One region of the Streptomyces sp. NBC_00224 genome, then DNA from elsewhere that is predicted to be linked to it. Evidence: riboswitches for the same ligand, from Rfam matches in the RefSeq annotation. Region 1 holds a riboswitch; each other region holds the start of a gene.

Region 1 (7,452 bases):
TCTACAACTCCGGCACGCTGGAGCTGTGGGTCGGGCACGGCCCGTACTACGCGCTCTTCCTGCTCCTCGTCCTCGTGCTCACCGCGCTGTGCGACGCGGTCGTCGCCGCCGCGCTGCTGCGCGCCCGCACCTCCTTCCCGTACGGCCCGCTGCTCCGCGACGAGCTGCGCGCGCTGCTCGGCGTCGGCTCGGCGGTCTGCGCAACCGGGGCCGTCATCGCGCTCGCGGTCGCCGTGGCGGGGCTGTGGGCGCTGCCGCTGTTCTGTGTGCCGCTGCTCCTCACCCAGCTGGCCTTCCGGCGGTACGCGGCGGTGCGCACCACCTATCGGCAGACCATCACCTCGCTCGCCCGGGCCACCGAGATCGCCGGGTACACCCAGCCGGGCCACGCCCGCCGGGTCGCGGTGCTCAGCCGGGCCGTGGGGCGCGAGCTGGGGCTCTCCGAGCCCGAGCTGACCGTCCTTGAGTACGCGGCCCTGATGCACGACATCGGGCAGCTCTCGCTGGTGGACCCGGTGCCCGCCGGGGCCACCGCGCCGCTGCCCGCCGCCGAGCAGCGCCGGATAGCCCTGCTCGGCGGGGCCGTGGTGCGCCAGACCGGGGTGCCCGCCGAGGTCGCGGTGATCGTGGAGCGGCAGGCCGACCCGTACCGCGAGCAGCCGCTGCCCGCCCGGATCGTGCGAACCGTCAACGCCTACGACGATCTGGCGGGCTCCCCGGGCGGCCCAGGGAGCTCCCTGAGCGCCCTGGAACAGCTGCGGCTCGGCACCGGCCGGGACTACCAGCCCGAGGTCGTCGAATCACTCGCACGCGTCCTGGCCAGGGGCTGTCTGACCCTGGTGTCACCTGGGTAACCCAGGAGTAATGAGCGGCCTTCCGGCCGGGCATGGTTGGATGCGAAAGAACCCAGAAAACTGGGAGACCGTAAGACCGGCTCGGAGGCAGGTCGGTCTGGGCAGGCGGGAATCGTGAGGATCTTCGGCAAGGGACGGCACCGGCCCTCCGCCTCGTGGCGGCAGGCCACGGACCGTGCGTTCACGCTGATCGGCGACGGCAGGTACGAGGACGCCGGCGCGCTGCTGACGCGCGCCGCGGACCTGGAACCGTGGCTCTCCGAGTCCTGGTTCAACCTGGCGCTGCTCCACAAGTTCCGGCACGACTGGGAACAGGCGCGGGCCGCGGGCCTGCGGGCCGTAGCGCTGCTCGACAAGGAGACCGGGGCCCCCGACTGGTGGAACGTGGGGATCGCCGCCACCGCGCTCCAGGACTGGCCGCTGGCCCGCCGCGCCTGGCAGGCGTACGGCCTCAAGGTGCGCGGCTACCAGGAGACCGCCACCGGCACCGCCGAGCCGTCCGGGATGGAGCTGGGCAGCGCGGCCGTGCGGCTCTCGCCCGAGGGCGAGGCCGAGGTGGTGTGGGGCCGCAGGCTGGACCCGGCGCGGATCGAGGTCCTGTCGATCCCGCTGCCGTCCTCCGGGCGGCGCTGGGGCGAGGTGGTCCTGCACGACGGGGTGCCGCACGGCGAGCGGACGGTCGCGGCCGGGCCCTCCTTCCCGGTCTTCGACGAGATCGAGCTCTGGGCGCCCTCGCCGGTGCCCACCTGGGTGGTGCTCCTGGAGGCCGCCACCGAGGCCGACCGGGACGCCCTTGAGCGGCTCGCGGCCGACGCGGGCTTCGCCGCCGAGGACTGGTCCTCGTCGGTGCGGCTGCTGTGCCGGGCCTGCTCGGAGTCGCGGATGCCCAGCGACGAGGGCGACGGCGAGCACCTGGACCCGCACGACCACAGCGAGCCGGGCCACCCGGGCCCGCTGGGCCACCGCACGGCCGGGGACCTGTGGGTGCCGGAGCGCGAATGCGGCATCGCGGCGCCGCCCGGCCTGGTGCGCGGACTGCTCGACGGCTGGGTCGCGGACAGCCCGGACAGCCGCGAGTGGCGGGATCTCGAAGAAGTCTGCTGACCGTGCCCTCAGGGCCTGTCCGGCGGATCTGGTCGGCACGCGGGGGTCTGGCACGCCCATCTGCGGCGTTGTCGTCGGTTGCCGACGCTCCGCGTCGACGCCCTCCTCCGCCTTGCAGCTGGACGCGCCAGACCCCCGCTCACCAGCACCGAAAGCCCACCCAGGGCCGAAGCCGACCAGATCCGCCGGACAGGCCCTAGGCTGTACGGGTTCGGAATCGGGTTTTCAGGAAGGCGTACGGCGGACATGTCGCAGCAGGAGACGGACCAGCAGGTCGCGAACGACGGGTTCGTCGTCGACACGGAGGACTGCGAGGAGCGCGAGGAGGCGTACCGCGCGCGTGGCACCGCCCGGCCGATCACGGTCGTCGGCAACCCGGTGCTCCACAAGGAGTGCAAGGACGTCACCGCGTTCGACGGCGAGCTCGCGCAGCTGATCGACGACATGTTCGCCAGCCAGCGCGCCGCCGAGGGCGTGGGCCTGGCCGCCAACCAGATCGGCGTCGACCTCAAGGTCTTCGTCTACGACTGCATGGACGACGAGGGCGTGCGCCACGTCGGCGTCGTGTGCAACCCGGTCCTTCAGGAGCTGCCGGCCGACCGCCGGGTCCTGGACGAGTCCAACGAGGGCTGCCTGTCCGTCCCGACGGCCTACGCCGAGCTGGCCCGCCCCGACTACGCCGAGGTCAGCGGCCAGGACGCCGAGGGCAACCCGATCAAGGTGCGCGGCACCGGCTACTTCGCCCGCTGCCTCCAGCACGAGACGGACCACCTGTACGGGTACCTGTACATCGACCGCCTCTCCAAGCGCGACCGCAAGGACGCGCTGAAGCAGATGGCCGAGGGCACCCCGCGCTACGAGGTCGTCCCGAACGCCTGACGCTCACCCCGACGTACGCGAAGGGGCCCCGCACCACACCGGTGCGGGGCCCCTTCGCGTACGTACGGCTTAGAACTCCTCGTCGAAGCCCACCGAGCCCTCGACCGCGACCTGGTACGCGGACGGGCGGCGCTCGAAGAAGTTCGTGAGCTCCTGGACGCCCTGGAGCTCCATGAACGAGAACGGGTTCGACGAGCCGTACACCGGGGCGAAGCCGAGGCGCTGGAGGCGCTGGTCGGCGACGCACTGGAGGTACTCGCGCATCGACTCGGTGTTCATGCCCGGCAGGCCCTCGCCGCACAGGTCGCGGCCGAACTGGAGCTCGGCCTCCACCGCTTCCCTCATCATGTCGGCGACCTGCTGCTGGAGCTGGTCGTCGAAGAGCTCCGGCTCCTCCTTGCGGACGGTGTCCACGACCTCGAAGGCGAAGTTCATGTGCATCGTCTCGTCGCGGAACACCCAGTTGGTGCCGGTGGCGAGGCCGTGCAGCAGACCGCGGCTGCGGAACCAGTACACGTACGCGAAGGCGCCGTAGAAGAACAGGCCCTCGATGCACGCGGCGAAGCAGATCAGGTTGAGCAGGAAGCGGCGGCGGTCGGCCTTCGTCTCCAGGCGCTCCAGCTTCTCGACCTCGTTGATCCACTTGAAGCAGAACTGCGCCTTCTCGCGGATGGAGGGGATCTCCTCGACCGCGTCGAACGCCGCGGCGCGGTCGTCCGGGTCGGGCAGATACGTGTCGAGCAGCGTCAGATAGAACTGGACGTGCACGGCCTCCTCGAAGAGCTGACGGCTCAGGTAGAGCCGCGCCTCGGGGGAGTTGATGTGCTTGTAGAGCGTCAGGACGAGGTTGTTCGACACGATCGAGTCGCCCGTCGCGAAGAACGCGACCAGACGGCCGATCATGTGCTGCTCGCCCGGCGTGAGCTTGGCGAGGTCGGCGACGTCGGAGTGGAGGTCGACCTCCTCCACCGTCCAGGTGTTCTTGATGGCGTCCCGGTAGCGCTCGTAGAAGTCCGGGTAGCGCATCGGGCGCAGGGTCAGCTCGAAGCCCGGGTCGAGAAGGTTCTTCTCGGAGTTGGTGGTCATTACTGGCAGGCCTCGCAGGACTCGGGGTTCTCAAGGGAGCAGGCGATCGCGTCGGCGTCGGGGGCCGCCTGCTGGACGGGGATCGGGGCGGCGGCCTGGGCGGCGCGGGCGATCCGGGTCGCCGGGCGCGAGCGCAGGTAGTACGTGGTCTTCAGACCCTGCTTCCAGGCGTACGCGTACATCGACGACAGCTTGCCGATGGTGGGCGTCTCCAGGAACAGGTTCAGCGACTGCGACTGGTCCAGGAACGGGGTGCGGGCCGCCGCCATGTCGATCAGGCCGCGCTGCGGGAGCTCCCACGCCGTGCGGTAGAGCGCGCGCACATCGGCGGGGATCCAGCTGAAGTCCTGGACCGAGCCGCTGGCGTCGCGCAGCGCCTCGCGGGACTGCGCGTCCCACACACCGAGCTTCTTCAGGTCCTCCACCAGGTAGCCGTTGACCTGGAGGAACTCACCCGAGAGCGTCTCGCGCTTGAACAGGTTGGAGACCTGCGGCTCGATGCACTCGTAGACACCGGCGATGGACGCGATGGTCGCGGTCGGGGCGATCGCGAGCAGCAGCGAGTTGCGCATGCCGACCGAGGCGATCCGCTCGCGCAGCGCCGTCCAGCGCTCCGGCCAATTCAGCTCGACGTCGTAGTGGTCGGGGTGCAGCACGCCGCGCGCCGTACGGGTCTTGTCCCACGCGGGCAGCGGGCCCGAGCGCTCGGCGAGGTCGCAGGACGCCTCGTACGCCGTGAGCATGATGCGCTCGGCCAGCTTGGTGGAGAGCGCCTTCGCCTCGGGGGAGTCGAACGGCAGGCGCAGCTTGAAGAAGACGTCCTGGAGGCCCATCGCGCCCAGGCCCACCGGACGCCACTTGGCGTTGGAGCGGCCGGCCTGCTCGGTCGGGTAGAAGTTGATGTCGACGACCCGGTCCAGGAAGGTCACGGCCGTACGGACGGTCTCGTCCAGGCGCTTCCAGTCGATCTCGCCGGAAGCGAGCACGAAGGAGCCGAGGTTGACCGAGCCGAGGTTGCAGACGGCCGTCTCGCCGTCGTCCGTGACCTCCAGGATCTCGGTGCAGAGGTTGGAGGAGTGGACCGTGTGGCCGGGCTCCGCCGTCTGGTTGGCGGTGCGGTTGGAGGCGTCCTTGAAGGTCATCCAGCCGTTGCCGGTCTGCGCCAGGGTGCGCATCATCCGGCCGTACAGGTCCCGGGCCGGCATCGTCTTCTGGGCGAGACCGGCCGCCTCGGCCTTGCGGTAGGCGGCGTCGAACTCGTCGCCCCACAGGTCGACCAGCTCCGGCACGTCGGCGGGGGAGAACAGCGACCAGGTGCCGTCCGCGTCCACCCGGCGCATGAACTCGTCCGGGATCCAGTGCGCCAGGTTCAGGTTGTGCGTGCGCCGGGCGTCCTCACCCGTGTTGTCGCGCAGCTCCAGGAACTCCTCGATGTCGGAGTGCCAGGTCTCCAGGTAGACCGCGGCCGCGCCCTTGCGCCGCCCGCCCTGGTTGACGGCCGCGACCGAGGCGTCCAGCGTCTTCAGGAACGGGACGATGCCGTTGGAGTGGCCGTTGGTGCCCCGGATGAGCGAGCCGCGCGAGCGGATGCGGGAGTACGAGAGGCCGATGCCGCCCGCGTGCTTCGACAGGCGTGCCACCTGGTGGTAGCGGTCGTAGATCGAGTCCAACTCGTCCTGCGGGGAGTCCAGCAGGTAGCAGCTGGACATCTGGGGGTGGCGGGTGCCGGAGTTGAAGAGCGTCGGCGAGGACGGCAGGTAGTCGAGCCGGCTCATGAGGCCGTACAGCGAGGCGACCTCGTCGAGCGCGCGCACCGAGTCGTCCTCGGCCAGGCCCGCCGCGACCCGGAGCATGAAGTGCTGCGGGGTCTCGATGACCTGGCGGGTGATCGGGTGCCGCAGCAGGTAGCGGGAGTAGAGCGTGCGCAGGCCGAAGTAGCCGAAGCGGTCGTCGGCGCCGTCCGCGAGGGAGGCGGTGACCAGCGCGTCCAGACGGTCCGCGTGCAGCCGTACGAAGTCGGCGGTGCGGTCCGCGATCAGGCCCTCGCGGTGGCCGACCTCGACCGAGTCGGAGAACGAGACCGAGCCCTGGGTCGCGGCCTCGTCGGCGATCGTGAGCGTCAGCAGCCGGGCGGCGAGGCGGGAGTACGCCGGGTCCTCGGAGATCAGACCGGCGGCGGCCTCGGTGGCGAGCCCACGCAGCTCCGCCTCGTCCGAGCGCGCGTTGCGGCCGCGCAGCGCGGCGGCGGCGACACGGCCGGGGTCGGTGTCCGGCAGATCGGCGGTGAGGTCGGTCAGGGTCCGCAGCAGGGCGGTCCCGGGGGCATCGGCCGGCTCTTCGGCGATCGCTGAGGCGGGATCCGCAGGGGCGATGGTCACGTGGGGGCACTCCTCGCTCGGCACGGGGCCTTGGGGAAGTGCGCGGGCACACGGACACACCCCCTCGGGGGTACGCCGCGTCCACATGCCCATTCCGCGAGGCCCGGACGTCTGGCACCCGGACCGGACGGCCAGGGCGCGCTGTCGGCAGGTCCTCGGACTGAACAGGTACGCAAATGCATACGAGTACACCGTTGCGGGACAGTTCCGGATTTGCACCGGATTCCCCTGCGGCGACAGCGAGCACGAGCATACATCTTGTGCCGCGCTGTGTTGGCACCCCCACATGTTGTGTCGCATCCGTACCGGAGCGTGTTTGTTGGGTAGTTGCTCGACTGCGGGCCGTCTTGGGCTGGTCGCGCAGTTCCCCGCGCCCCTAGACGCTTGCCGTACGCCGCAACCTGCGGGCGGTACGGGGCATTCCCCGGGCACGAAAACGGGCCGCCGGGGTTTCCCGGCGGCCCGATTTCCTGTTGCTCGTGTCAGTGCGTCGCGGCCGGGAGTTCCGTCTTGACGCCCGGGTCGCCCGCGTCCGCCGTGTAGTCCTCCGGGGACGTCTCGTCGACGCCGTCGGGGGCCTTCAGGGCTCGCAGGACCACCGTGAGGACGACGGTGACGGCGACGTTCAGGAGGAACGCGGTGAGGCCGATGTAGCCGATCTCACCGATGCCGGGGATGTTCTTGGAGCTGCCGCCGAAGTGCTTCTGGGTGGGCGAGGCGACCCCGTACGCGGCGAGCGTGCCGTACGCCATGCCCACCGCCCAGCCCGCCAGCAGCGCCCAGCGGTGGAACCAGCGGGTGAACAGACCGCCCACCAGGGCCGGGAAGGTCTGCAGGATCCAGATGCCGCCGAGCAGCTGGAAGTTGATCGCGACCGTCTTGTCCATGGTGAGGACGAAGACCAGCGCGCCGACCTTCACCAGGAGCGAGACCAGCTTGGAGACCTTGGTCTCCTGCGCCGGCGTGGCGTCCGGCTTGAGGAAGTCCTTGTAGATGTTGCGGGTGAAGAGGTTCGCGGCCGCGATCGACATGATCGCCGCCGGGACGAGCGCGCCGATGCCGATGGCCGCGAAGGCCACGCCCGCGAACCAGTCGGGGAACATGTCCTCGAAGAGCTGCGGGATCGCCAGCTGGCCGTTCTTGACCTTGAC
Region 2 (7,452 bases), 5.1 Mb from region 1:
TCGGCCCCGTGGCGGCCGTGATGATCGTCGTGGCGGCCGACGGGGGGTGGATGCCCCAGTCCGCCGAGCACCTCGCCGCCCTGGACGCCCTCGACGTGCGCCACGGCCTGCTCGTGATCACCCGCAGCGATCTCGCGGACCCCGCCCCCGCCCGTGTACGGGCACTGGCCGAGATCCGCGCCACCTCGCTGGGCCGCGTCGATTCCGTCACGGTCAGCGCGAAGACCGGCCACGGGCTCGACCACCTGCGGCGCGGCCTCGCCCGGCTCGTCCACCGCATCCCCGCACCGGACCCGTCGGGCGCGGTGCGCCTGTGGGTGGACCGGGCCTTCACCGTGCGCGGGGCGGGCCTGGTGGTCACCGGAACCCTGCCCCGGGGGCGCATCGATGTGGAGGACGAACTCGTCACCGCCCCGCAGGGGCTGCGGGCCAAGGTGCGGGGCATCCAGACCCTGGAGCGGGACACACCCACGGTCACCGCGCCCGCCCGCGTCGCCCTCAATCTGCGCGGCCCCGCTCACGGCGCCCTCCCACGGGGTGAAGCCCTTCTCACGCCGGGGCAGTTCATCCAGACCACCGTGTGCGACGTCCGCCTGCACGGCACCGACGCCGGCCGGCTGCCCCGGACGCTCACGCTGCACATCGGAGCGGCCGCTCGCACCGTGCACCTTCGCCCGCTCGGCCACGGCGCCGCCCGGCTCTCCTTCACCCCCGCGCTCCCGCTGCGCCTCGGCGACCGGGCACTGCTGCGCGACCCCGGCCGCCAGGCGATCAGCGCGGGAGTGACCGTCCTCGACGTCCGCCCGCCCGAACTGCGCCGCCGGGGAGCCGCCGCCACACGGGCCCGCGAGCTCGCACAGCTCGCCGGCACCCCGACCGAAGCGACGGAACTCGCCCGCCGACGCCTGATACGCCGCCCCCTGCTGGAGGCCATGGGTGTGGCGGTCACCCGTGATCCGGTGAGCGGGGACTGGCTTGCCGACCCCGCGTACTGGCAGGAACTGTTCCACCGCCTGACCACGCTGGTGGCCGACTTCGCCGAGGAGCGGCCCTACGCGGACGGCCTGCCGCTGGAGACGGCCCGGCTCCAGCTCCAGCTGCCCGATCGCGCCCTGGTCCAGGCTCTGGTCCGGGCGCCTCTTGAGGTGCGCGCGGGCAGGATCGTGCACCGATCCGCCGGTGTGCCGCAAGCGCTCCGCGACGCGGTACGGCAGGTGTGCGCCGATCTGGAGCAGGCTCCGTTCCGGGCTCCGGCGGCACCGCGCCTGGCGGAACTCGGCCTGGGGGAGCGGGAGATCCGGGCAGCGACCCGCGCGGGTCTGCTGCTGTGTCTCGCGCCCGGGATCGTCCTGTTGCCAGACGCCCCGGCACGTGCCCTGGTACAAGTGGGGCGGCTGGCACAGCCGTTCACCGTGGGCGCCGCGAGCCGCGCGCTCGACACCACCCGCCGGGTGTCTCTGCCTATGCTCAACCACCTGGACGAACAGGGCCTCACCCGCCGACTGCCGGATCACCGCCGGGAGGTGATCCGGTCGGGTTCACGATGAGGTGAGCGCTTGAGGGGGCGGCCGACGCCCGCCGCGCGACGTGGCTCCCCGCCATTCCCAGCGGCAACAGCATCAGGACCACGATGCCCGCCGTCTGGGTCAGGCGCGTCAGCGAGTACGTGCGACGGCGCCCGATCCCGGCGGGGTCCCCGGTCAGCGTCGCGATGACCAACGGGACGCCGAAGCACGTACCGTAGACCAGGCCCGACCACTGCGGGGCGACCGTCAGCAGCGAACTGAACAGAAGCACCCATGACGCGCACGACATACGGAACGTCGTCCACACCAACCCCGTGTCCAGCCCCCACAGCAGGGGCGTCACCCAGCCGGGAGCGGTTTCCGTGCCGTCCGACAGCCTCTTGGTCGTCTGCCGGCGCAGGCCGACGGTGAACGTGCCCCGTCTGATGGCGCGGGCGTCGAGAACGATGCCCACCGCCGCCGCTGCGGCGCACACCGCGACCCGTACGTGAGAGGGCAGGTGAGCGGACGTCACCGTGCCGGCCTGGTACAGGACCGCGACCATGAAACCGGCCGCGGCGATGTGCGCGAGCGCGAGTGTGGCGATGAAGCGCAGGTTGCGCCGCCGCATGAGGTCGGAATCCCCTTGCACGAAGGGGCGGACGAATCCGATGAAGGACTGGCCTCAAGGACTGAACAACTGGGCGAACCCGGCCACGGCGGCCAGGCTCACGGTCCACAGAGCCACCAGGGGCATGGCGCTTCGGCTCCCTCAAGGGTGCGGAGAAAGGGTGCGGAGACTGCGGGAGACGGTCAGGCCGGGGAGGGGCCGAACCAGATGGAGCACGCGAACGGACCGGACCAGCAGTCGGTGCCCGTGGCGCATTCGCCGCAGTAGTACCGGTTGCTGCCGCTGACACAGCTCCACGTTCGGCGGTTGTAGCCACTCGGGCAGCTATAGCGGTCCTTGCTTTCCCCGTAGCTGCATTCCTCGCACTTCGCCAGGCTGCAGCACGGCGAGCCCTGGCAGTCCGCGGCGTTGGCCCGGTCGCCCAGGAACAGCGCCGAGAGACCGGCGATGAACGCGGTGGCCGAGACCCGCAGTACCCGGCGTCGCCGGGCGGGATGGCTGTCCCACTCCTCAAGTGCCGCGGCCACGCCCGTCGACTGGCTGCACACGGTGGTCGTGCTCATACGGGTGTCTCCTTTCTTCCCTTCTCGGCTGGTTCAGGGCAGCAGGGACGGCGGCACGGCGTCCGAGCTGAGCAGAGAGTCGAGCTGGCGGAACGAGGGGATGGTCTGCCCAAGGAGTACTTCGCCGCGGCGGTAGACGAATGCCGCGGGGGTCACGTCGAGGCCGAACGCGTCGCTGATGCGCCCGTCCAGATCCACCGTCGCCCGAGTGCGGGGCAGCCCGGCGGCGGCGAACCAGTCGGCGGCCCGCTCGGCATCGCCCTCCACGAGTACGACCCACAGGTTGTCCGGGGGCCTGCCGCCGAGCTTCTTCGCAAGAGCCCGACACGTAGCGCAGGTGGTCGAGAGGAAGAGGACCACCAGATGCTCCCGGTGATCCAGCTCGGCGGGCAGGCCGATGGCAGACGGCGCGAGCACGCGGTCGCCGGGGATGACGACAGGAGCGGGAGCGTCGTCCAACTCCAGCCGTCCCCGGATCAGTTGCAGGGTCTGGTACTGGTCCACCAGTGCCATCAGGCAGATCGACACGAGCAGGGACAGAACCGTCACCACGATCCACAGGAAGATCATTGCGGCACCATCGCTTGCATGTCCTCCCGGTTCCTTCGCATCAGCACCACCACCCTCAGGGCCGCGCACACCGCCAGTCCCCAGATCACGGCTGCCGCTGCCGCAGGCCCGGCCGGTGACTGCTCCGGCGTACGGAGGGCCACGGCGGCCACCCCGGCCCACAGGGGCAGGACCGCGATCTGGCGCAGTCCCAGATCACCGGCCCCGACCCGGCCGAAGCAGGCGCACTTCACCTTCGTCCCGCTCCGCAGGGCCAGCACGCCCGCAACCGCGAACGCCACCCCCAGCCCGGCCACCAGCCCGGCGGCCACCACCGAGCGCGGAGCGCTCAGCAGGGTGAACCCGGCAGCGAGCTCCAGTACGGGAACGCCCGCGGAGACCGGCGCGGGCCACGGCACACCCAGGGTGGTGAGGGTCGAGCGGAACGCGCGAGGGGCGGCCAGCTTGTGGACGGCCGCGTAGAGGAGCAGCACGGCTGCCACCAGGCGGACGAGAGCGTTCACCGCCGCGAGGGCCGTCACCGCGAGGGAGGCCGCACGGCCATGACCTGGGCAGTCGCCAGTTCGGTGTCCAGCAGGCAGACGGCCGTACGTGTGCCGGTTCTGCTCGCGCGCTCCAGTAGCGGCGAGGGCGCGGCGCGTCGGCCGCCGACCCGGTACCCGCCGTCCCGCAGCGGTCGGGGAACGCCGGTCACCCACGACACGACGGGTATGGCGGCGGTCTCCCTGCCGTCCCACCAGTCGGTGACCATCACACGGTCGCCGGGCCGGGGAACGACGCCCTGGGGAAACCCCGCCATGGGCACGGTCTCCCGCGAGGCCGGCGCATCAGGCGCCATCAGCGAGCGCGTGCGCGTGCCCGCTTGTGGGAAGTCGACGTGCAGCGAGTCCGCCGTGACCGAGCGGACCCGGGCCAGATCGGTGCGGGCCGTGCTCCCGGGGCCACGGCCCCGCGCGGTGGCGGCGCCGCTCGCTGGGACGCTGACGGCGACAGAGCCGGCTCCTGCCACGGCGGCGGTGAGTGCGGCTCTGCGTGTCAGGCGTTTCCTTGCCCGGTCCATGACGCCTCCTCACGATTGAGAAAACAATGCTGTCGTGGGCCTGAAGGGCTGTCAATCACACACCGACCGATGGCCGATTTTGCTTCCGCCCGCACAATTTCGGCTATTGAGAGCCATGCCTGACGCACCGTCAGAGGCCGATTCTCGCCGAGCAAGACTGGCCCGTATGGGCAGGGTTGACACCACCTTGACCTTTACTTTCGGCCAAACTGAGGGGCGGTCGCACTGGATTACGGTTCAAATATTCATGCATCCTGAATTGCGGCCCCGGAGGTCGCCATATCCAGCAGTACTCAATAGAGGAGATGAGGCCAGGCGGTATTTGCAACTGGCAGCTTCGGCGGAGTCTGTCCGGCGCTCAGAGACAGCCTGCCCAGCACTTCGGGATTTCTGCACCACGTCCCAACAGCCCCTGGCGTGAGCCCTTCGCGTCCTGGGGCCAGTACGTCGCGGAAGCCCGATTCGGGCGGACTCCATAATTCGGCCCTGGGACGCCTGGCAGGTGGGGCAGTGGCCCTGGTGGCGCGGATCGGGTGGTTGGCTTCATTCAGCCCGTGGTCCGTGCGGAGCAGTCATGTCCGTCGCCGGGCAGGCCCATGACGTTCAGCACGGGTTCCTCGCCCTCGGGGATCTCGAAGGTGAAGTTCGCTCCTGTCGGGATCGCCACGAGCGGGGGAGGACGGCGCACCGCGCCATGAACCGGTCGACGCCATCCTGGCCACCCTCGCCCATGGCGTCTTTACCCCCGCCGAATCCGCGACGCCATGACCCATCGGCCGCACCCACCGTCCGTAAACACACCGCGCACGGCGTTTGTTAGGCTCCCTTCGTCTCCTGTGGGGGAAGTCCGGTGGGATTCCGGCGCTGACCCGCAACGGTGTGCACGGCTGCCCGACGGCCTCCGTGTGAGCCCGATCGCCCGTGGGGGGCCTGCGACCCGCTGACTGCTCGCCGTGGACTGCGAGAGGGGACCGCGCGGTCGGATCACGGCCGTACGGGCTGTCTCCTGTGTGCCGTCCAGCAGGCGGCCCATGTGAAGGACGGTCCCCACCGTGCGCCGAAGTAAGGCCGCCAGCCGGATACCCGTGCTGCCCCTCAGCCTCGGCCTTGGGTTCTTACTCGTGGCATCGCTCGTGTGCGGTGTCGGGCTCGGAGCCGCCGACATCGACTGGGCGGACACACTCCGCTTCCTGTGGGCGGGACTGACCGGCGGAACCGTGGCGGCGGCCGACGCGGCCTCGTACACCATCGTCTGGGAGATCCGTCTGCCAAGAGTGCTGCTCGGCGCGGTCGTCGGGGCGGGTCTCGCGGCCGTCGGTGTGGCCGTGCAGGCGATGGTCCGCAACGCGCTGGCCGACCCGTTCGTCCTGGGCATCTCCTCCGGCGCCGCCGTGGGCGCCAACGCCGTCATCCTGCTGGGGGCGTTCGCCGGGCTCGGGGTGTGGGCGCTGTCCGTCTCCGCGTTCGTCTCCGCGCTCGCGGCCATGGTCCTGGTGTACGCCGTGGCCCGCTCGCCCCATGGGCTGACGCCGCTGCGGCTGATCCTGACGGGCACGGCTCTGGCGTACGGCTTCGAGGCCATCACCACCGTCATGGTGTTCGGCGCGGCCCGCGGCGAGGCCGCCCGGTCCGCGATGATGTGGCTGCTGGGCAGTCTGGGCGGGGCGACCTGGGCGCAGTTGCCGATTGCCGCCGTGACCGTGGCGGCCGGGTGGATCTGGCTGCGGTGGCGGGCCGAGGCGCTCAACGCGCTCGCCATGGGGGACGAGACCTCGGCCGCGCTGGGCGTGCCGCCCTCGCGGCTGCGCCGGGAGCTGTTCCTCGTGACCGCCGCCGTCACCGGGACCGTCGTCGCGGTCAGCGGGGCCATCGGGTTCGTCGGGTTGATGGTGCCTCATGTCGTACGGATGGTGGTGGGCGCCGACCACCGGCGCGTCCTCGTGATCGCGCCCCTCGCGGGTGCGGTGCTCCTCGTCTGGGCCGACGTGCTGTCCCGGCTGCTGCTCGCCCCGACCGAACTGCCCGTAGGGGTGATCACCGCGGTGGTCGGTGTCCCCGCGTTCGTCCTGCTGATGCGGCAGAGCGGCCATGCGTTCGGAGGTCGCTGACGTGCGGATCGACATCGACGGCGTGACGGTGGAGGCCGCTCGTACCCGGCTGGTCGACGACGTCCGGCTCACGGTGGACAGCGGGGCGTTCGTCGGGCTCGTCGGCCCCAACGGCAGCGGGAAGTCGACTCTGCTGCGCACGGTGTACCGGGCGTTGCGGCCCGCCGGGGGAGCGGTCCGGCTCGACGGCGACGACCTGCACGCCATGGATCCCCGGGCCGCCGCCCGCGTGCTGGCGGCGCTGCCGCAGGAGTCCTCGGCCGACTTCGACTTCACGGTGGCCGAGGTGGTCGCCATGGGACGGCTGCCGCACCAGGGCCGTACCGCGGCCTCGGACCGCGAGATCTGCGCGCGGGCCATGGAGCGCACCGGCGTCGCCCACCTCGCCGACCGCGGCATCCTCAGCCTGTCCGGCGGAGAGAAGCAGCGGGTGCTCATCGCCCGCGCGCTCGCCCAGCAGCCGCAGGTGCTCGTCCTCGACGAACCCACCAACCACCTCGACATCGCCCACCAGTTGGACGTCCTGTCCCTGGTCCGCGAGAGCGGGGTGACCGTGCTCGCCGCGCTGCACGATCTCAACCTCGCCGCGGCCCACTGCGACCTGCTGTACGTCATCGACGGGGGCCGGATCGTGGCCTCCGGGCCCCCGCACGACGTCCTCCAACCGGAGCTGCTCGCCGAGGTGTTCGGCGTCCGCGCCCATCGCGTACGGCATCCCCTCACGGGCGCCGTCCAGCTCCTGTTCGACCTGCTTCCGACCATCAGGCCCACCCGGCCCACTCCGTAAGGACGCCCATGCGCAAGCTGCTCGCCGCCTCCGTCTGCCTCGTCGTGACCACCGGTTGCGGTGCGTCGGTCGAGCGGTCCGAGTCCCAGGACACCAAGTCCGCGGCGGTCACCCTCACCAACTGCGGCCGCGAGGTGACCTACGACAAGGTCCCGGAACGGGTCGTCACCAACGACGTCGGCATCACCGAACTGATGCTGGCCCTGGGCCTTGAGGACCGGATGGCCG
Region 3 (7,452 bases), 1.6 Mb from region 1:
GCCGCCAACCTGCTGACCAGCGACGTCGACGAGCGCGACGCCCGGTTCGCCACGGGCGAGCGCACCGCCGAGGGCTTCTACCGCGTCGAGCCCGGCATGGGCCCGGTGATCGCGCGCGGCCTGGCCTACGCCCCGTACGCGGACCTGCTGTGGATGGAGACGGGCACACCCGATCTGGCACAGGCCCGTACGTTCGCCGAGGCGATCCACGACCGCTACCCCGACCAGATGCTCGCGTACAACTGCTCGCCGTCGTTCAACTGGCGGGCGGCGCTGGACGACGACCGGATCGCCAAGTTCCAGCGGGAGCTGGGGGCAATGGGCTACCGCTTCCAGTTCATCACCCTGGCGGGATTCCACTCCCTCAACCACGCCATGTTCGACCTGGCGCGCGGCTACGCGGAGTCCGGCATGACGGCCTATGTCGACCTTCAGGAGCGGGAGTTCGCCGCCCAGCACGACGGGTTCACCGCCGTCAAGCACCAGCGGGAGGTCGGCACCGGCTACTTCGACGTCGTCTCGACGGCGGTCAACCCGGCCGCCGAGACGCTCGCGCTGCGCGGCTCGACTGAGGAGGCGCAGTTCCACTGACGCGTCCGCGCATTCGCCCGCGAGGGCCCACCAACAACGTACGGAGGGATCATGAGCACAATCCAGCGCGTGGGGGTCGTCGGGGGCGGCCAGATGGGGTCGGGGATCGCGGAGGTGTGTGCCCGGGCCGGACTCGACACGGTCGTCTGCGAGGCCGACGCCACCGCGGCCCGGGCGGCGCGCGAGCGGCTGGTCCGTTCCCTGGACCGCGCCGTCGAGCGGGGCAAGGCGACGCGCGCCGAGCGGGACGACGCCCTGGCCCGGCTCGTGTTCAGCGGCAGCCTCGACGACCTGGCCGACCGGCAGCTGGTCGTCGAGGCCGTCCCCGAGGACCCGGCGCTGAAGGCCGAGGTCTTCGCCGCGCTCGACAAGGCCGTGGAGGACCCGGACGCGATCCTGGCGACCAACACGTCCTCCGTCCCGGTCATGCGCCTGGGCATGGCGACCGGGCGCGCGGACCGGGTGGTGGGGCTGCACTTCTTCAACCCGGTGCCGGTCATGCCGCTGGTGGAGGTGGTCCCGTCGCTGCACACCTCGGCTCAAACCCTGGCCCGGGTCGAGGAGTTCGCCACGTCCGTCCTGGGCCGCACCACGGTCCGCTCGCAGGACCGGGCGGGGTTCGTGGTGAACGCCCTGCTGGTGCCGTACGTCCTCGCGGCGATCCGCATGGCCGAGTCCGGGTTCGCCACGGCGGCCGACATCGACGCCGGCATGGAACGGGGCTGCGCCCACCCCATGGGCCCGCTCAGGCTCGCCGACCTGATCGGCCTGGACACGGTGGCGGCGATCGCGGAGTCCCTGTACGCGGAGTTCAAGGAGCCGCTGTACGCCCCGCCGCCCCTCCTCCAGCGCATGGTCGAGGCGGGCCTGCTGGGCCGCAAGAGCGGCCGCGGCTTCCATCGGTACGGGGCGGAGTGAGGGCGTACGGGTGTCGCGCGCCCGGAGCCGGTTGCCGTCCGGTTGCCGGTCTCTGGTTACGCTGTCACCGCAGCTGGTTCGCCCCGTCCGCCAGGCGGGATGCGTCGCAAGAGGGAACCCGGTGGGAATCCGGGACTGCCCCGCAGCGGTGAGCGGGAACGACCGCCGTCATCAGCACTGGGCCCGCACGCCGGGCCCGGGAAGCGACGGCCAGTAGGTGCCTGACACGTCGTCATACGTACGTGTGGGGACGCGCCCGCGAGTCCGAAGACCTGCCACTGCCCGTACGCCACCCGTGCGTACGGCGATCTCGGCGGCCTTCGAGGGGAGGGCCGGCGGAGCGGGCGGACACGCAGCCGGACACGCGTGGCCACCGGCGCTGCCGTTCCTCCGCGCCCTTCGCGACCTTGGCGAAATCCGGCTCCTCGCACCAACCGCCGGGATACCCCCGCGACTCGCGAAGGAGAGTCCCGTGAACCCCATGGGCATTCGCACGACCACCGGCCGCGCCCACAAGGCACCGGCCGACTCCCGGGTCACCCTCGCCCACATCATGAGCGAGCACGACACCAACCTGTACGGCACCATCCACGGTGGCGTCGTCATGAAACTGATCGACGACGCGGCCGCGGCCGCCGCCGGCCGCCACGCGGACGGCCCCGCCGTCACCGTCTCGGTGAACCGCATGGCGTTCCTCTCCCCCGTCCGCGCGGGCGACCTGCTCACGGTCCACGCCGAACTGGAACGCGCGGGCCGCACCTCGATGGACGTCGCCGTCCAGGTCACGGCCGAGCGCTGGAACGCGTCCGGCCCCACGACAGAAGTGGCCACGGCCCAGCTGACGTTCGTCGCGATCGACGCGGACGGCACGCCGAGGGGGGTCCCGGAGCTGACCACCGCCACGTGACAGCGCCGTACCTCCGCACCTCCGCTCAGGGGCTTCCGGACTCCGAAACGACGTCGACGTCGTCGAAGAGCTCCAGCATCCGGCCGAGCACCCGGACACAGGCGGCGATGTCGGCATCGCTGAGGTCGCCGCCGACCTGGCGCAGCAGGGCGTACTCACGAGCGGTCACGGCGGTGATCACCGCCTGGCCTTCACCGGTCAGCCGGATCAGCGAGGAGCGTTGGTGCGCGGGGTTCGGAATGCTCTCGACGAGCTTCCGCTCGGCGGCGTCGTTGACCATCCGCTGCACGAACTGGCGGCTCAGCGACTGGGCCCGGCCCATCTGCGGCACGGTCATCGGGCCGTTCTCGCGCAGCAGGTCCAGCACGGCGCGCACGCCCACGGAGATGTTCTGGGCGGCGTCCAGCTCGATCCGGCGCTGTACGCGGCGGTAGAGCGGGCCGACGAGTGCGAAGACTTCCATGAGACGTCCCGGCAGTTCGTCGGGGGACAGGGGTACGGAGGTCGGTTCGGTCACGGGATCACTCTCTCACGCCACATGACAACCGGGTTGCCATCTTCGGGCATTCATGACACCTTGGTTGTCATGAACGAGATCCTGTTCGAGACCTTCCAGTCCACCGACGGCCTGCTCACCTACCGCGACGAGGGACCCCGTGACGGCGAGGCGCTGGTGCTCCTGCACAGCGTCTTCGCGGACAGTACCCAGTTCGACACCCTGATCCCGGGCCTCACCGCCCTCGGCTACCGGGTCATCGCCCCCGACGCCCGGGGCCACGGCCGCTCCGCCAATGCCGCAAAGCCGTTCCGACAGGCCGACGACCTGGCGGACCTGCTGCGGAACCTGGGGCTGCGTCAGGTCGTACTCGTGGGCGTCTCGATGGGCGGGATGATCGGCGTGGACACGGCCGTCGAGCACCCCGAGCTGGTGCGCGCCCTGGTGGTCAGCGGCCGCGGGCTGGGCGAGCCGGACCTGACCGACCCCTGGTCCGCCGCCGTCGCCGAGCGGCAGCACACCGCACTGGCCGGCGGAGACCTCCCGGGCTACCTCGACGGCTTCCTTGAGTGGATCGCGGGGCCGCGGCGCAGCCTCGACGAGATCGATCCGGCGATCGTGGCGCACGTCCGCGAGATGGCGACGCGCACGCTGATGAAGCACACCCCGGACGAGCCGGACCACCTCGTCCCGGTCGAGGACCTGGCCTCCCGCGCCAAGGACATCGCCATCCCGGTCCTGGCCATCAACGGCGCCCTCGACGTGCCCGGCCTGCTCGACACCGTCGCGGCCCTGATGGACGCCGTCCCCCACGGCCGCACCACGGAGCTGGACGGCGCCGGCCACTACACGACGATGGAGCAACCGGAGGAATTCACCCGGGTCCTGGTGGACTTCCTGCGCGAGGTCCACGGCCACGAGGGCTAGGCAGTGCCGGAGAACCGGGGTTCCCCGTCTCGCTCCGCACCGCGATGATCCGGGTGCGGGGCGAGGCCGGCGCACCTCCTCTGGGCCCGCCCGACCGTTGACCTACCGTGACCGCCGTACCGCGGACAGCTCTCACACCAACCAATGGCACCTTGTGGCAACAGCTCGCCACCGTCGGCCGGCGGTCGCGCATCATGGGGCGGAAGGCGAGCAGGACGAAGGGGGCCGAGGCCCGACCAGATGCCAGGTGGCCATCTACGTCGCACAGATACGCGCCGGCGTCGCAAGGTATCCGCAACCTTTGGGCAGGACTACGCTGTTGGGTGACGCCCCGGCCCCTGGCAGCGATGTCCCATTCCGTTCCCGGGAGGCCCGCCGTGTCCGAGCAGGAGGTCACCGCGCTGCGCACCGAGAACGATCAGCCGCGGCGGACGATGGCCGACCGCGCGCTCGTCGACCAGCCATGCGGCATGGTGATGGTCCTGCTCCAGATGCACCGGGCGTTGCGCCGCGCCCTGCGGCGGCTCCATGCAGCCGACCGACGATGAGCAGCACTCCGACCGGACAAGCCCTGGGGGCGTAGGCCATGGCTCTCATCACCGCGCTACGAGACAGGCACCATGCATCAAACGATCACGCCCTATGGCGAACAGCGGAGATGGACGGCCGCGGCTTCGGCGCAGGATGCGGCTCTTGTGGCCGCGGTCCTCGAACTGCGTGCCGAGAACGATCAGTTGAACAAGGCCCTGTCGAGCCGTGCGGTGATCGACCAGGCGCGCGGCATGGTGATGGCCCTGGCGCCGTGTTCCAGCGAGAGGGCCTGGGGTCTGCTGGTGGATGTGTCGCAGCGTTGCAACATCAAGCTCCGGGACGTGGCTGCGGCCCTGGTCGCCACGGCGCAGGGCGAGTCGCTCCCGGCGCCGATGCAACGCGAACTGCGTCACGCGCTGAGGCGCCTCCACGATCGGCGGTGACGACTCGTGTGGTGCGGGCGGCTCCACTTCCGGCGGGCGCCGCTATTCGGGCCGCTGGGTCCCGGCATTGTGAGCCAGGCCGTCGGGATGCTCTGTCGTACGCTCTCCCAGCCGAAGGACCAGTACACGTAACGCTGTTGGGCCGGGCGGCTGCCGGTGGACCTGTCCGACCTCCTGCCAACCCCAGGCCGCGAACGCGGCGGACGCCGAGTGATCGGACTGATCGACCAGGGTGACGCCAAGCGACGCTTGATGGTCGGCGAGCAGGCGCTCCTGAAGACGGCGGGCAAGCCCGCGCGCGTGCTCATGGGGATGGATGACGGTTTCGGTGATCGCGAAGACATGTCCGGACGCGGTGAGCTGCTCAAGGTTCTGGGGCAGGGGGCCGTCGAACCCCTGCCACCAGGAACCGTCACGCGCCAGGGGAACTCCGTACGCGCAGCCGGCCAGCGCTTCGGCCTCGGCGACCAGCATGTCGAATCCCGGCTGTTGTACGCCATCCGCCAAGCGGTGCAGGAACTCCTGTCGGCCGTGGAACTCCTCACCGGATGGCGCTGTGGAGGATTCCACGTACAGGTCCGCGAGGTCTTCGCGCTGGTCCTCGGCCTGCCAGCGGTTCAGTCGGCGCAGGCGCACGGCGTCCATGGCGGACGGCTGGGAGGTGTCGGGTTCGTGCGGGTGCTGCGGAGTACGCATGGGGCGCCTCGGTTCAGGAGACCGGCAGACGTGCGGGACGGGCGTGGTGCCCAACTGGCAGTGCACCGCCGGGGTCTGGGGCGTCTCCCCCACAGCATAGCCCCGGGACGGCACCGCGGTGCCGTCCCGCTGACGGCACTGGATCAGTGTCGCTCAGGCAGGTAGACAGTGAGTGTCCGGGCCCTCTTGTCGAGGACGAGGGTGTCGGCGGCGGGGCTGACTTCGCCGTCGCGGGTGTAGTCGCCCGCCTTTCCCACGCCGTCGATCCGCAGGCGAACGGCGGTGGTCTCCTGGTAGACGCGGGAGCGGGCGAGGGTGCCGGTGAGGAAGGCCGCGACGAGGCGGGTGCGGGCGAAGGGGTGCTTTCCGTCGACCATGCGGACATCGAGCAGCCCGTCGTCCAGGGTGTGGCGGTAGGAGGGGGCGAAGCCCGGTGGGTCGTAGCGGCCGTTGCCGGCGAAGAGCAGCCACAGCCGCCTGGGCTGCCCGTCGACGGTGACGTCGATGGGGGTGCCGTCGGCGAGGACGCGGAGCAGGCCGACGGCCAGGGCGGGCCATTTGCCCAGAGACGTCTCGCGGGCTTCGCGGGCCCGGACGAGTTCGGGGTAGACGCCGATACTGAAGGTGTTGAGGAAATAGGTGCAGTTGCCGTCACCGGTGATGCGGCCGAGGTCGACGGTTCCGCCACGGCCTGCTTCCACGGCCTCGGCGGTGTCCTTCAGGGTCGGCAGTCCGAGGTCGGCGGCAAAGTGGTTGAGGGTGCCGCCGGGGAACACCGCGAGCGGCAGACGGCTGTCGACGGCCAGCACGGCCGCCGCGTTGACGGTGCCGTCACCCCCGACGACCCCGAGCGCGCCGCCGCGTGCGGATACGTACGCGGCGGCCTGGCGGAGCACGGTGTGCAGGTCCTCGCCGGCCTCGCACAGCCGCAGGTCCGCTTTGGGCAGGAGGGTTCGCAGCTCGGCATCGGAGGGGACCTCGTTCCCGGCGTCGCTGTTGACGACCACGACCAGCCCCTCGCCGGAGGGAAGGGCGGGAATCGGGAGCTCCGGCCGGGCGCTGTCGGCGGGCTCGTCGCGGTGCCGCGGCCACCAGCGGCAGGTCGCCGCCGCGATCCCCATGCCGAAGGCGACGTCCACCAGGACTCGGGCGGGCGCATGTGCGCCCGATCGGACGCGAGCGGCGACGATGCCTGCCGCGGCGGGGATGAGGACGACTCCCAGTCGGGGCGCCTCCAAGGTGGCGCCCGTCGCGAAGGCGGCAGCGCCGGCTGTGCGGTGGGACGACGACACCCCGCTCGGCGGATGCCGGAGCGGTCGGCTGCCGTCGAGCACCTGGATGGCGACCCGGATGGCGGAAGTGAGGGCAAGCGAGCCGGCGCCGCGCAAGGCGGCCCGGCGCGCGCTGCGGCTGCCGGTCAGGCCCTTCGCGGCCGAGGAGGCGAACTTCGTGCGCTCGCCGAGGCGCGATTCATGGGTTCGCATGCCGGCCGGGTACCCCTGCCTGCGGTGAACAGGCTGCTCGCCCGCACAGCGCATCAGACCTCCGCACGGGGGCACTCGGGGCCAGGCCAGGGACGCGGATCGCGCGCCCCGTGCCGTGGGGAGGACCATGGTGACGTCGCCTCAAGCACAGAGAAGGGGCCGGGGCGGGGGTTCTGCCGCCCGGGCCGCCGAGAAGGAGACGCTGACCGCCGCCGGTCGGGCGGGGTTCGTCGCGCGCGGAGTCGTGTACGTCCTCATCGGTGTCTTGGCGGTTCAGATGGCCCTGGGAAGCGGCGGGGAGTCGGCGGACCGCCAAGGGGCGCTGGACCGGGTCGCGGCGCAGCCTTTCGGCAAGGTGATGCTGTGGGCGCTGGTCGTCGGCTTCGGCTGTATGGCGCTGTGGCGGGGATCCCGCGCGGTCCTCAGTAGGGGGCCCGAGCGGAAGACCGCCTCGCGACT
Region 4 (7,452 bases), 3.3 Mb from region 1:
GTGGCGGCGGCCAGTTCGGCGGCGGCGCCGGACAGGGTGCCCGTCGGGGCGGGGCGGGGCGCGCTGCCCCGGGCGCGCTCGGCCTCGGCCCAGCGGGCGACGCGTACGGCGTCGGCGAGGACCGCTCTGGCCTGGCGGGCCAGTTCGGCGGCGGCCGGGGTGCCCTCGGGCGGCCGGGAGCCCGCCGGGGAGCGGCGGTCGCTCACGGCCCGGCGTGCGCTGGCGAGGGGTCGGGCATCCTTCGCGTGCGGTGCGCGGACAAGCCGCAGTCTGGAGTCTCGCGGCAACTTCTCTTCAGGCTTCCGGGACGTCACGGATGCAGTCTTCCCGTTGACAGGCAGAAAGCCCAAACGGAATGGGGGAAGTCCGGCTCCCGCACGGGCCGGGCGCGGCCGGGCTCCGGGGCTGTCCTCTGGGGTGGCGCGGTCCGTTGACGGGCCGATTGCAGAAACGGAATGGGCGCCCTGATCGTCGGGGCGGTGCGGCGCGCCCCCCGTGCGCCGCTTCGGGGGATCCGGCCCCGCGCGTCACATGAGCGGGGTCAGGAAGCGCCGCAGTGCCTCCTCGTAGCGGGCGGGGTCCGCGTTCCACATCGAGGCGTGCGGGGCGTGCTGGACTGTGTGAAGGGTCACCAGATCGGGGCGGCGGGCCGCGAGTTCACGGGTGAGGTGCCAGGAGGCCAGGGTGTCGTCGGGGCCGTGGAAGACCAGCGCCGGGACGCGCAGGGCGGCCGGGTCGGCCGCCTCGCGCAGATGGTCGCCGTGCGGACCGGTGCGGCCTTGCGCGGCCCGGACGGCGAGCGGAAGCAGCGCGCTGGGGGCGCCGTGGGCGAGGGCGAGGGCGCGCAGCGTGCCCTCCCAGTCGAGCACCGGCGAGTCGAGGACGACGCCCCGGATGTGCTCGCGCATCCCGGAGCTCGCGGCGGCGTGCAGCGCCATGGTGGCGCCGGTGGACCAGCCGTGCAGGATGACGCGCTCGGCGCCGGAGCGCACGGCGTAGCGGATGGCGGCGTCCAGGTCGCGCCACTCCGAGTCGCCGAGGTGGCCGAGGCCGTCCGGGGACCGGGGGGCGCCCTCGTCGCCCCGGTAGGCGAGGTCGAGCACCGGCAGCCGATGGCGGTGCAGGAACCCGATGACGTTGAGCGGGTGTTCGCGGGTGGTGCCCAGGCCGTGCACGGTGATCACCCAGGTGTTCCGTACGCCCTGCACCAGCCAGGCGGGCAGCACACCGAGCTCGGCGGGGATCTCGACGTCCTGGTAGTCGAGGCCGAGCGCCTCCTTCGGGGTGCCGTGGTGGAGCTGTGGGGTGAGCCGGACCCGGTCCCCCGGCTGCGGGGTGCCCCGGGTGACCCGCTCCAGGCGGCGCACCACGGTGTCCGCCGGATGCGGCACGTCGACGACCTCGCCGACCACCGCGCGGATGCCGGGACCCTCGATCCCGTACGTCCCGGGGCGCAGCGAGGCCAGGCACCGGGTCAGGGCGATCCGCCCGGGCCCGGTGGCGTGCACGGTGAGCTCGGGGTCGGTGGGCAGCGGGCGGCCTGGCGGCGCCTTGAGGGCCGCGTCGCTCGCGTACCGTCCGGCGGCCACCGCTGCCGCGCCGACGCCGATGAGTGTGGTGACGGCCGCTGCCGTCGCTGTAGCCGGGCGCACCGTTCCAGTGTCGGCAGTGCGCGGCCGCACGGCCAGTGGGCGGGGGCCTACCGGAGCACGGCCGGGCCGGGGGCGTCCCCCTGTCCGTACCCCCGGAACTGTTCGGCGGCCCGGTCGAGGTCGGCGCCGGAGAGCAGGGAGGGGGTGCGGCCGGGGACGGAGGAGGCGGCGAGCCAGAGGCGGCACATCCACTCCAGCTGGGCGGTGCGGTCGTATGCCTGGGAAAGAGTGGTTCCGTAGGTGATCGTCCCGTGGTTCTGGAGGAGACAGCCGGTGCGGCCTTCGAGGGCGCGCAGCATGTTCCGCGCCAGTTCCTCGGTCCCGTACAACGCGTAGGGCGCGACCTGGACCGGACCACCGAGCGTGGCGGTCATGTAGTGGACCGGCGGGAGCTCGGTGACCAGGGTGGAGACGGCCGTGGCGTGCACGGCGTGGGTGTGGACGACGGCCAGGGCGTCGGTGTGCCGGTATACGGCCAGGTGCATCGGCAGCTCGCTGGTGGGCCGCAGTGTGCCGGTCACCTGGCGGCCGGTGAGGTCGACAGCGACGGTGTCGTCCGGGCCGAGGCGGTCGTAGGGGACCCCGGTGGGGGTGACCAGGACCAGCTCCCCGACGCGTACGGAGACGTTGCCCGAGGTGCCCACGACCAGGCCTTCCTCGGCGGTGCGGCGCGCGGTGGCGGTCAGTTCGGCCCAGGCCGCGGCGGTCGCTCCGGAGTCGTTCGGCTCTCCCATGGGGGCGATCCTCGCAGGCTCCGAGCCGGGGGTAGCAGAGTGACCAGAATCTCTTCAATAGGACCTATGGCCGGTTCGCGGGGTTTGTCAGGGGCTGCCCATGTCAAAAACCACGCCAAAAACCGGTCAGATACACCGTGAAGCCCGACCCAGTTCACCTTCCGTTCATCCAGGTTACTTACGTTCGTCCAGCCACTGACGTCGAACGATTGACTGGGTAAATGGAACACATCACGCTGCTGCTCGCCATTGTGGTCGTGACAGCTCTAGTGTTCGATTTCACGAACGGTTTCCATGACACCGCCAACGCGATGGCCACGACCATCTCGACCGGCGCCCTGAAGCCCAAAGCCGCGGTCGCCATGTCCGCCGCGCTCAACCTGGTCGGCGCGTTCCTGTCAGTGGAGGTCGCCAAGACGATCTCCGGCGGGATCATCAACGAAAAGGGCATCAGAACAGAGGTGATCTTCGCGGCGCTCGTCGGCGCGATCCTCTGGAACCTGGTGACCTGGCTGCTCGGCCTGCCGTCCAGCTCGTCCCACGCCCTGTTCGGCGGTCTGATCGGCGCGGCCGTGATGTCGGCCGGCTGGTCCTCGGTGAACGGCTCGACCGTCGTCACCAAGGTGCTGCTCCCCGCCGTCGCCGCCCCGATCGTCGCGGGCGTCGCCTCGATGCTGGCCACGCGTCTGACGTACCGGATCAACCGGAATACGGACGAGAAGGCCACCGCCAAGGGCTACCGGGCCGGTCAGATCGCCTCCGCCGGTCTCGTCTCGCTCGCCCACGGCACCAACGACGCGCAGAAGACCATGGGCATCATCACGCTCGCCCTGGTCGCCGGCGGTGTGCTGCACCCGGGCGCCAACCCCCCGCTGTGGGTCATCGTCTCGGCCGGCATGGCCATCGCCATGGGCACCTACCTCGGCGGCTGGCGCATCATCCGCACCATGGGCAAGGGCCTGACCGAGCTGGCGCCGCCGCAGGGCTTCGCCGCCCAGTCCGGTGCCGCGACCGTCATCCTGGCCTCCTCGCACATCGGCTTCTCGCTCTCCACCACCCAGGTCTGCTCCGGCTCCGTCATGGGCGCCGGCCTCGGCCGCAAGGGCGGTGTGGTCCGCTGGTCCACCGCGACCCGCATGTTCATCGCGTGGGGCCTGACCCTGCCCGCCGCGGGTCTGGTCGGCGCCGGCGCCGAGTTCCTGACCGGCCAGGGCACCTGGGGCATCGTCCTCGTGGCGATCCTGCTGATCGCGGGTTCCGGCTTCATCTGGAAGCTGTCGCGCCGCGAGCCGGTCGACCACAACGACGTCATTGCCACCGCCACCCCGGCCGAGTCCCCGGCCGAGCCCGCGGGCGTCGTGACCACCGCGATCGCCGCCGTCACCCCGCCGCCCACCGCCGCCGCCGTGGCCGCCGATCTGACGGCCACCATCCCGGCCCCGGCCCCGGTGGCCCCCGTCGACCCGGCCCGCCCGGCTGTCGTCTAACGGGCCGACCCGGCCGCGCACCCCAAAGGAATCGTCATGCACATCGACTGGGCAGCTCTCGGCACCGTCTTCGGTGTCAGCCTCATCGTCACCGTCGGCCTGGTGGGCCTGTTCACCGTCGGGATCGTCGGCCTCAGCAAGCAGCAGTCGGCCGCGGCCGGCAAGGGCAACGTCGCCGTGGCCCGCACCACCGCCTACCTCTGCTTCGCGCTCTGCGCGGCGGCCGTCGCGTACGGCATCAACCTGATCGTCGGCAAGTAGCCCGGCGAGCAGCGCCGCACACACCTCTGAACCGCCCTCCGGCCCGGCCGGAGGGCGGTTCTCTGTGTGCCCCAACACACTCTCCCGTCGCAGGTCAGCAGCGAGTTGACGGGCGTTCCCGGGCGTGGTGGACTGCCCGAGCCATTTACGGCGGCAGAAGAGGAAGCCGGTGCGAATCCGGCGCGGTCCCGCCACTGTCATCGGGGAATCATCCCCGTGAGCCAGGAACTCTCACCGCCGGTCGACGTCGTACCAGGGCGCGGACACCCTGAGTGAGGACATACCGCCATGCGCGCCTGCCTGTTGTCGGCACCCCCCGGAAGTACCAGAGCTCTTCGCGGCGTTGCGGCGGGCTGATCCCATGCGTGCCGATCGCACTTTCGCGTACGGCGCCACCGCCGGTCTCCTCGGCGACCTCCTCCTCGGCGACCCCCGCCGCGGGCACCCGGTCGCCGCGTTCGGCCGTGCCGCGGCCGCCGTGGAGCGCGCGCTGTGGCGCGACCACCGGGGCTGGGGCGCGCTGCACACCGCCGTGTGCGCCGGAGGCGCCGCGGGCGCCGCGCTGCTCGCCACGCGCGCGGTACGGAAGCTTCCCGCCGCGTCCGTCGCGCTGACCGCCGCCGCCACCTGGGCCGTCGTGGGAGGCACTTCGCTGGGCCGGGAGGCCCGCGCGATCGGCGAGGCGCTGGAGGCCGGGGACGTCGAGGCGGCCCGCGCGCGCCTGCCGCACCTGTGCGGGCGCGACCCGCAGTCCCTTGACGCGCCCGGCATCGCGCGCGCGGTCGTCGAGTCCGTCGCCGAGAACACCTCGGACGCCGTGGTGGGCGCGCTGGTGTGGGGGGCGCTCGCGGGGGTGCCGGGCCTGGTCGCGTTCCGCGCGGTCAACACGCTGGACGCGATGGTCGGCCACCGCTCGCCGCGCCATCTGCGGTACGGCTGGGCCTCGGCGCGGCTGGACGACGTGGCGGGCTGGCCGGGCGCCCGGCTCACCGCCGCGCTGGCGGTGGCCGCCGGGGGCGCGCCGCGCTCCGCCACGCGCGCGTGGCGGGACGACGCCCGCAAGCACCCGAGCCCCAACGCCGGCCCCGTCGAGGCGTCGTTCGCGGGCGCGCTGGGCGTACGGCTGGGCGGCACCCTCTCGTACGGCGGCCGTGTCGAGCACCGGCCCGTCCTGAACGGGGGCGGCCGGGCGGTGGAGGTCCCGGACATCGAGCGGGCGGTGCGGCTGTCGCGCCGGGTGGGCTGGCTGGCGCTGGGTGTGGCGATCGCGGTGAGGAAGGTACGTACATGAGCGGCGGACTGCTGGTCGCGGGCACCACATCGGACGCGGGGAAGAGCGTCGTCACCGCGGGGATCTGCCGGTGGCTGGTGCGCCAGGGCGTGAAGGTCGCGCCGTTCAAGGGACAGAACATGTCCCTCAACTCGTTCGTCACGCGCGAGGGCGCCGAGATCGGGCGGGCGCAGGCGATGCAGGCGCAGGCGGCGCGCGTCGAGCCGTCCGCGCTGATGAACCCCGTGCTGCTCAAGCCGGGGAGCGACCGGTCGAGCCAGGTCGTACTGATGGGCAAGCCGGTGGGCGAACTGAGCGCCAGCGGCTACCACGGCGGACGCCAGGAAGCGCTTCTCGGCACCGTCGTGGACTGTCTGGAGCGGCTGCGGGGCACATATGACGCCGTGATCTGCGAGGGGGCGGGCAGTCCGGCCGAGATCAACCTGCGGCGCACGGACATCGTCAACATGGGCATCGCGCGCGCCGCGAAGCTGCCGGTGGTGGTGGTCGGCGACATCGACCGGGGCGGGGTGTTCGCCTCGTTCTTCGGTACGACGGCGCTGCTGAGCCCCGAGGACCAGGCCCTGGTCGCCGGGTACATCGTCAACAAGTTCCGCGGCGACGTCTCGCTCCTCGAACCCGGCATCGACATGCTGCGCGGGCTCACCGGGCGCCACACGTACGGGATCCTGCCGTTCGCGCACGGGCTCGGCATCGACGAGGAGGACGGCCTTCGCGTGTCGCTGCGCGGCGCCGTGCGCGAATCCGTGGTGGCGCCGCCGGTGGGCGAGGACGTGCTGCGGGTCGCGGTCTGCGCCGTCCCGCTGATGTCCAACTTCACGGACGTGGACGCGCTCGCCGCCGAACCGGGCGTGATCGTACGGTTCGTGGACCGGCCGGAGGAGCTGGCCGACGCGGATCTGGTGGTCGTGCCGGGAACCCGGGGCACGGTCCGGGCGTTGGAATGGCTGAGGGAACGGGGGCTGGCGCGGGAGCTGGCGCGCAGGGCGGCCGAGGGGCGCCCGGTGCTGGGGATCTGCGGCGGGTACCAGGTGCTCTCAGAGCACATCGAGGACGAGGTCGAGTCACGGGCGGGTTCCGTGGCGGGGCTCGGACTGCTGCCCGTACGGGTGCGGTTCGCGGCCGAGAAGACACTTGCACGGCCGACCGGCGAGGCGCTGGGCGAGCACGTGGAGGGATACGAGATCCACCACGGGGTCGCCGAAGTTCTTGGCGGGGAAGCCTTCTTGGACGGATGCCGGGTCGGGGCGGTCTGGGGCACGCACTGGCACGGGTCACTTGAGAGCGACGGATTCAGGCGACGGTTCCTGGAGCTGGTCGCGAGCGCCGCAGGACGGCGTTTCGTGCCCGCCCCCGACACGTCGTTCGGCGCGCTGCGCGAAGAGCAGCTGGACCGCCTCGGCGACCTCATCGAAGAACACGCGGACACGGACGCGCTCATGCGGCTCATCGAGCAGGGCGCGCCCGCCGGACTTCCCTTCATCGCACCTGGAGCACCCGCATGAGCACTGTGCTGTTGTTGTCGACCGCCGACACGGATCTGCTGGCGGCCCGGGCCTCCGGGGCGCCCTTCCGGATCGGCAACCCGACCCGTATCGATGTGGCCGATGAGCTGCCCGCGCTGATCGAGGGCGCGTCCGTGGCCGTCGTGCGCCTGCTGGGCGGCAAGCGCGCCTGGGAGGACGGGCTTGCGGCGCTGAAGGCGTCCGGCATCCCGACGGTGCTGCTCGGCGGCGAGTCCGTGCCGGACGCGGAGCTGATGGCCGAGTCGTCGGTCCCGGCCGGTGTGGTCGCCGAGGCCCTGCGCTATCTGGTCGAGGGCGGACCGGGCAACCTGGTGGAGCTGTCCCGGTTCCTCTCCGACACCGTGCTCCTGACCGGCGTGGGCTTCGCCGAGCCGGAGAAGATGCCGGAGTGGGGCGTGCACGGCACGCGCGCGTACGTGGAGGGGCGCCCCACGGTGGGCGTGCTCTTCTACCGCGCCCACGAGCTCTCCGGCAACACCGCCTTCGTCGACGTCCTCTGCG

Evidence for each region. A riboswitch is a leader RNA that binds a small molecule or an ion and turns the genes downstream of it on or off. The one in region 1 is predicted to bind cobalamin.
Region 2: linked by a shared signal. The riboswitch ahead of OG965_RS03680 (FecCD family ABC transporter permease) and the one ahead of OG965_RS26860 (ribonucleoside-diphosphate reductase subunit alpha) in region 1 are both predicted to bind cobalamin.
Region 3: linked by a shared signal. The riboswitch ahead of OG965_RS33985 (acyl-CoA thioesterase) and the one ahead of OG965_RS26860 (ribonucleoside-diphosphate reductase subunit alpha) in region 1 are both predicted to bind cobalamin.
Region 4: linked by a shared signal. The riboswitch ahead of OG965_RS11930 (cobalamin biosynthesis protein) and the one ahead of OG965_RS26860 (ribonucleoside-diphosphate reductase subunit alpha) in region 1 are both predicted to bind cobalamin.

Annotation. Positions count from the first base shown of each region.
Region 1 is NZ_CP108106.1:5,989,218-5,996,669, forward strand. Features, by position in the region: gene OG965_RS26840 (HD-GYP domain-containing protein) at 1-854, shown strand, start outside; gene OG965_RS26845 (tetratricopeptide repeat protein) at 969-1,958, shown strand; gene def (peptide deformylase) at 2,205-2,837, shown strand; gene OG965_RS26855 (ribonucleotide-diphosphate reductase subunit beta) at 2,907-3,923, opposite strand; gene OG965_RS26860 (ribonucleoside-diphosphate reductase subunit alpha) at 3,923-6,301, opposite strand; cobalamin riboswitch at 6,430-6,571, opposite strand; gene mctP (monocarboxylate uptake permease MctP) at 6,784-7,452, opposite strand, start outside.
Region 2 is NZ_CP108106.1:843,496-850,947, reverse strand. Features, by position in the region: gene selB (selenocysteine-specific translation elongation factor) at 1-1,547, shown strand, start outside; gene OG965_RS03710 (hypothetical protein) at 1,492-2,136, opposite strand; gene OG965_RS03705 (hypothetical protein) at 2,319-2,699, opposite strand; gene OG965_RS03700 (TlpA family protein disulfide reductase) at 2,733-3,269, opposite strand; gene OG965_RS03695 (MauE/DoxX family redox-associated membrane protein) at 3,266-3,772, opposite strand; gene OG965_RS03690 (hypothetical protein) at 3,787-4,329, opposite strand; gene OG965_RS03685 (hypothetical protein) at 4,877-5,017, opposite strand; cobalamin riboswitch at 5,140-5,271, shown strand; gene OG965_RS03680 (FecCD family ABC transporter permease) at 5,415-6,437, shown strand; gene OG965_RS03675 (ABC transporter ATP-binding protein) at 6,439-7,224, shown strand; gene OG965_RS03670 (ABC transporter substrate-binding protein) at 7,233-7,452, shown strand, end outside.
Region 3 is NZ_CP108106.1:7,604,118-7,611,569, reverse strand. Features, by position in the region: gene aceA (isocitrate lyase) at 1-591, shown strand, start outside; gene OG965_RS33990 (3-hydroxybutyryl-CoA dehydrogenase) at 643-1,509, shown strand; cobalamin riboswitch at 1,567-1,804, shown strand; partial or broken gene OG965_RS33985 (acyl-CoA thioesterase) at 1,991-2,413, shown strand; gene OG965_RS33980 (MarR family winged helix-turn-helix transcriptional regulator) at 2,442-2,879, opposite strand; gene OG965_RS33975 (alpha/beta fold hydrolase) at 3,003-3,839, shown strand; gene OG965_RS33970 (hypothetical protein) at 4,217-4,387, shown strand; gene OG965_RS33965 (ANTAR domain-containing protein) at 4,460-4,813, shown strand; gene OG965_RS33960 (hypothetical protein) at 4,856-5,458, opposite strand; gene OG965_RS33955 (diacylglycerol kinase family protein) at 5,653-6,993, opposite strand; gene OG965_RS33950 (DUF1206 domain-containing protein) at 7,121-7,452, shown strand, end outside.
Region 4 is NZ_CP108106.1:2,663,134-2,670,585, forward strand. Features, by position in the region: gene OG965_RS11905 (hypothetical protein) at 1-206, opposite strand, end outside; gene OG965_RS11910 (alpha/beta hydrolase) at 528-1,652, opposite strand; gene OG965_RS11915 (class II aldolase/adducin family protein) at 1,700-2,386, opposite strand; gene OG965_RS11920 (anion permease) at 2,608-3,873, shown strand; gene OG965_RS11925 (hypothetical protein) at 3,910-4,134, shown strand; cobalamin riboswitch at 4,246-4,388, shown strand; gene OG965_RS11930 (cobalamin biosynthesis protein) at 4,496-5,425, shown strand; gene OG965_RS11935 (cobyric acid synthase) at 5,422-6,930, shown strand; gene cobN (cobaltochelatase subunit CobN) at 6,927-7,452, shown strand, end outside.